Linked DNA regions of Prochlorococcus marinus str. GP2. The protein of the gene in region 1 interacts with the protein of each later gene in a pairwise test. Links are inferred from orthologs where the notes say so. Each region holds a gene or a part of one and is shown on either strand. Other genes may lie near its edges.

Region 1 (2,979 bases):
ATCTTTGCCTTGGTATTACTTAGGAAAATTAGTAAATGAAAAAAGACTTTCAAGCTTTCTAGACAAAAAAGGAAAATTTTTAGGAATTTCTTCGAATGATTTAAACAAAAGTAAAAGGTGGTTTGAAAAATATGGGACCTCTTTGGTTTTTTGGGGCCGATTAGTGCCAGGAATTAGAACTTTAATTTCAGTTCCTGCTGGCATAGAACTTATGCCATTAAGGAAATTCTTAATTTGGACTACATTAGGTAGCTTGATTTGGGTTGCACTTCTCACTTATGCAGGTTATTTTTTTGGTGAAAATTATCAAATTATTGAAACTTATTTAGATCAAATTAAATATTTTGTGAAGCCAATTTTATTTTTAATTTTCTTATATTTTTTTATAAAACTGATTATTAGATTAGTTAGAAAAAATAGTGATTAAAAAGGGATTTCACTAGAGTTACCTTCGTTAGAATACTGTTTATTTTCAGACTCTTTTCGCGAGCTCAGCAAATTTAATCTATCTACTCTCACGACTGGTTTGTATCGATCTTCCCCAGTATTTTTATCTTTCCAACTATCAATTTTAAAGCTTCCTGTAATTCCAATAAGGGATCCTTTTTTAACATAATCTGCTGCTATTTGAGCTTGTTTGCCCCATATTTCTAAATTAAACCAGTCTGGCTCTTCATCCCTGCTTCTTCTGTTCACTGCAAGAGTGAAATTCGCTACGATACTGCCAGATTCAAAATATCTGACATCTGGTTCTCTTCCAGCTCTACCTACAAGATTAATGGTGTTAATTTCCATAAGAAAATTTTTTTTAATAATACTCATATTTTTAGGTTTTGCTCAAAGTTTTGCGTGCTATTCATAACCAAACGAAAGAATTGTGAGAGCTAAACAAAAAATAGATATATTATTTAAAAAAAGTATTCTTTATTGTGATTTTTAACAGATTTAAATTTTCTAGAGACATTGGCATAGATTTGGGGACGGCCAATACTCTCATACATGTATCCGGTAAAGGAGTAGTTTTACAAGAGCCTTCTGTAGTGGCTATGGATTTAGAAGAAGGGATTCCACTGGCTGTTGGTAAAGAAGCAAAGTTAATGCTTGGAAGAACACCTGGCAATATAAGAGCTGTAAGACCATTAAGAGATGGGGTCATCGCAGATTTTGATGCGGCAGAGCAAATGATAAAAACATTTATCCAGAAATGTAACGAAGGCAAGGGAATAGTAGCTCCAAGAATAGTAATTGGCATCCCAAGTGGAGTGACCAGTGTAGAGCGAAGAGCAGTAAGAGAAGCTGGGTTAGCAGGAGCAAGAGAAGTTCACTTAATTGATGAACCTGTCGCAGCAGCAATAGGAGCATCATTACCAGTAACTGAACCAATTGGAACTATGATTGTTGATATTGGTGGTGGCACTACTGAGGTTGCAGTATTAAGTTTGGGTGGAACAGTATTAAGTGAATCTGTTCGAATAGCTGGCGATGAAATAAATGAATCAATTGCCCTGTATCTTAAAAAAGTTCATAATTTAGTTGTTGGAGAAAGAACCGCAGAAGACATTAAGATTAAAATTGGATCTGCTTTTCCTGATGATGATTTTGATAAAACTACCTATGAAGTAAGAGGTTTACATCTTTTATCTGGACTGCCTAGATCAGTAACTTTGACATCAGGAGAAATAAGAGAAGCAATGGCTGAAACACTTGGCAAAATTGTTGAAGCTGTAAAAAGAACTTTAGAGAGAACTCCCCCCGAACTGGCTGCAGATATTGTAGATAGGGGTATTATGCTTGCAGGGGGAGGAGCTTTAGTAAGAGGTATTAATGATTTATTAAGCGATGAAACAGGAATTTTTACTCACATAGCCGAAAATCCACTGTTGTGTGTAGTAAATGGTTGTGGGGAGGTTTTGGATGATTTTAAAAAACTTAAAAGAGTTGTTGATACTCCAGATTTTATAAGGAATGCGATAAGAGATTAATGCTATGTTAGATATCCGAAGAATTTCTTCTAGTCGTTGGTGGCATAAGAAGAAAAATTGGATATTTTTTGGCATTTTTTTATTTTTAATTTTTGTAAGAATATCCAAAGGATCCATCTATAAAGATCTTTATTATTTTATTTCAAAGCCTTTTTGGCCTGGTCAATTTCAGCAAGAAATTATTCTTGACAGTATAAACCAAGAATCTTTAATAAAAATAAATCTTATAAAAAAAGATAATACAAGATTAAGGGAAATTTTATCTCTTCAGGATTCTTCTATTGATGATGCTATTTCAGCTGCAGTTATCTCAAGAAAAACTGGAAGTTGGTGGAGACAAATCATATTGAATAAGGGTTCAAGAGACGGAGTCGAAATTGGTAACACAGTTATCGGCCCGGGTGGATTATTAGGAAGAGTAAAAAATACTTCTTTATTTACATCTTCCGTGACATTATTAACCTCACCAGAAAGTAAGGTAGCCGTATGGATTGATAGAATTCAAATTAATGGATTACTTGTTGGGGTAGGAGATGATTATCCTAGCTTAATATTATATTCAAAAGATACTGATATAAAAGTTGGAGATTTCATATCATCATCCCCTGCTAGTACGCTACTACCTCCAAATATTCCTATCGGTATAGTTCAATCGATAGATGAGCAATTTAAAGCAAAAAAAAGAATAAAAATAGCACTTTTAGCAAAACCTAATGTTATTGATTGGGTGCAAATTCTTAAATTAAAAATTTAATGAATAAATTTTTCGAAAAGAAATTTCCTATAGTTCTGTTTATTTTTATTCCAATTATTTTTTTATGGCACCCTAATTGGCTTGGCTTTCAAGGTTTTCAGCCATACTGGCCTTTATTTTGGTTGTTGCCGTGGTCAATGATGAATGGATCAATTAATGGACTAATGTTTGGTTTGTTTCTAGGTTTAATTTTAGATTCTTTAACTCTAGAAAATAATTTTACTCAAATTCCAGGTTTAATTT
Region 2 (2,862 bases), 270 kb from region 1 along the record:
GACATTAGAATTTATGGAAGCGAATTATTCTCACAAAATGATTTGGTAAAAAATTCATCCTTAAAATTTCCAATCCGATTAATTCTTATTGAAACTAAGCTTTTAGAAAATGAGTTAAAACAAAATTTATCACTCAAGAATGTTTCGGTAAATAGAGAATTATTTCCTTTTGGTTTGAAAGTCAAAATTAAAACTAGGACTCCAATAGCTTACGGCGAAAAAATATTAAATAACGAAAAAATTTTAGGCTTTATTGATAAAGATGGGATTTTTATTGATAGAAAAAATGCAGACGAAAAAAATTTAAACAAATTAAACCTTCAAGTTTTTGGATGGAAAGAAAAATTTAAAAAGACAATATCTGAAATTTTAATAGCCCAAGACAATTATAAATTAAATATAGTTAAGATAACTTTCTCTCCAAATGGATTTTTATCTATTGAGGAAAAAGATTTAAAAACAATATTGTTAGGATTTAATCCGAATTTAATCAACCATCAATTACAAATTATCAATAACCTTAAAAATGAATTTGTGAAAAATACCTTTTCTAAAAAAATAGATAATATTGATCTTACTGATCCAAATAAACCAAAAATAAAAGTGTTCAAACCCTAATATTTGAGATGAGATTTCAAATATTTTTTTTTAATTAATGTAGTGTTGATAAGGGTTTAGCATTTAAAACAAAATTTTTATTAAGTAAATATTTTAAGGATTTTCCTCAACAAATTCCTACAGATGAGCTTTGTAAGTTCATAATGCACCCAATACTAGTATTAGATCCTTATTAAGAGATGAGCTTCGGTAACAATCCAAACTTTGATCAATCAACAAACATCCTTCCAAGTCAGAATGCCAAAATTGAAGTAATTGGCGTTGGCGGTGGTGGAAGTAATGCTGTAAACAGAATGATTGATAGTGAACTTGAAGGAGTTTCATTCAGAGTTCTTAATACTGATGCCCAAGCATTACTGCAGTCCTCTGCAGAGCGCAGGGTTCAATTAGGTCAGAACTTAACGAGAGGTCTTGGAGCGGGAGGTAATCCAAGTATCGGTCAAAAGGCAGCAGAAGAATCTAGAGATGAACTTCAACAGTCACTTGAAGGCTCTGACTTAGTTTTTATAGCAGCAGGAATGGGTGGAGGTACCGGCACAGGAGCAGCTCCAGTAGTTGCTGAAGTGGCAAAGCAAAGCGGTGCATTAACAATTGGGATAGTAACTAAACCTTTTTCTTTCGAAGGCAAAAGGAGAATGCGTCAAGCAGAAGAAGGAATTGCGAGATTGGCTGAAAACGTTGATACCCTTATTGTCATACCAAATGATAGGTTAAAAGAAGTTTCTGCAGGTGCTTCTATCCAAGAAGCTTTTATGAATGCGGATGATGTATTAAGAATGGGAGTGCAAGGTATAAGTGAAGTAATTACCCGCCCTGGTGAGGTTAATCTTGATTTTGCTGATGTGAGATCAGTTATGACTGAAGCTGGCACTGCCCTTCTTGGCGTAGGTATTGGATCTGGTCGATCTAGAGCTATAGAGGCTGCTCAAGCTGCAATTAATAGCCCATTACTTGAAGCGGGAAGAATTGATGGTGCTAAAGGTTGCCTTGTAAATATAACTGGAGGAAGAGATTTAACTCTAGATGATGTGAACTCAGTTGGAGAGGTTATTAGCGATGTTGTAGATCAGGATGCAAATATTATCGTTGGTCAAGCGGTTAATGAAGATATGGAGGGTGAGATACAAGTTACAGTCATCGCAACAGGTTTTGATACAAACCAGCCATTGAAGCAACAAAGAATTAAAAACAGATTATCTAATCAATCTTTTTATGGTGTTTCTGACAATAAAGATACAGGAGCAAATATTCCAGAATTTTTAAGGTTAAGGCAAAATAAAAAAGATATAGATTAAAAGGTAAAATAGAGTGACTCGGTTATCTCGCCTGCCTCAAGCATCCCTTGTGGCTGCTACCTTCCGGTCCTGACCAGGTTTAGGCGTTAAAACCGCGAAAGGCCGAGTCATTGATATTTTAGCAATTCTTGATTAAAAAAGATACATAAAATTCTTATGTTACCTTCAGAACTCGTTAAATATAAAGAAAAATCTCAAAAAATTATTGCATTAACAGCTTGGGACTCCATCTCAGGATCTATTGCAGAACAAGCTAATGTAGATCTTGTCTTAGTCGGAGATTCCTTAGCAATGGTTTGTTTGGGATACAAATCCACATTACCACTAACTTTAGAAAACATTATTTATCACACTAATGCTGTTTCAAGAGGGTTTAAAAAGAGTATTGAAGAACAACCTTTAGTTGTTGCCGACATGCCTTTTCTGACTTATCAATGTGGAGAAGATAAAGCTGTGGAGTATGCAGGGAGAATAATTCAAAGCACTTATGCGAAAGCCGTAAAGGTAGAAGGGGCCGAACCAGAAATACAAAAAGTTATTTCTAGATTAATAAGAATGGGAATCCCTGTTATGGGTCATATAGGTCTCACACCGCAAAGCTACTTAAATCTAGGATTAAAAAAACAAGGTGAAAGCCTAGAAAGCCAAGAAAAAATAAAGAAAGAAGCCTCTATTCTTGAGAAATTAGGGTGCTTTTCAATAGTTCTTGAACATATTCCTGAGTTGCTTGCAAAAGAAATACAAAAAAACTTAACAATTCCCACAATAGGCATCGGAGCAGGTAATGATTGCGATGGCCAAGTAAGAGTTACTGCAGATTTATTAGGCCTTAATGATGATCAACCACCATTTTGCCAACCGATTATTCAAGGGAAGAATTTGTTCAAGGAAAAATTAAAAAAATGGGTAGATTCTGAAAGACTTAATTAATGTCTTCCCACCACTTAAA

What was found.
Region 2: the proteins of EU91_RS00600 (region 1) and ftsZ interact in binary tests that used the Escherichia coli proteins (3 or more experiments, as listed by UniProt). The link is inferred for Prochlorococcus marinus str. GP2 from one-to-one orthologs.

The regions. Positions count from the first base shown.
Region 1 is NZ_JNAH01000008.1:340,377-343,355, reverse strand. Bases 55-2,955 are described here. They hold EU91_RS00600 (rod shape-determining protein), read left to right. Parts: upstream 55-929; coding sequence 930-1,982; downstream 1,983-2,955. Other genes in these bases: EU91_RS00610 (hypothetical protein), read left to right, coding at 2,736-2,955; mreC (rod shape-determining protein MreC), read left to right, coding at 1,987-2,736; EU91_RS00595 (single-stranded DNA-binding protein), read right to left, coding at 424-795; EU91_RS00590 (DedA family protein), read left to right, coding at 55-427. Outside these bases: more of EU91_RS00590, read left to right, coding at 1-54; more of EU91_RS00610, read left to right, coding at 2,956-2,979. UniProt on the Escherichia coli protein: Forms membrane-associated dynamic filaments that are essential for cell shape determination. Acts by regulating cell wall synthesis and cell elongation, and thus cell shape.
Region 2 is NZ_JNAH01000008.1:72,305-75,166, forward strand. What follows is about bases 72-2,855. They hold ftsZ (cell division protein FtsZ), read left to right. Parts: upstream 72-797; coding sequence 798-1,913; downstream 1,914-2,855. Other genes in these bases: EU91_RS02010 (cell division protein FtsQ/DivIB), read left to right, coding at 72-618; panB (3-methyl-2-oxobutanoate hydroxymethyltransferase), read left to right, coding at 2,070-2,843; hemW (radical SAM family heme chaperone HemW), read right to left, coding at 2,836-2,855. Also shown: more of EU91_RS02010, read left to right, coding at 1-71; more of hemW, read right to left, coding at 2,856-2,862. UniProt on the Escherichia coli protein: Essential cell division protein that forms a contractile ring structure (Z ring) at the future cell division site. The regulation of the ring assembly controls the timing and the location of cell division.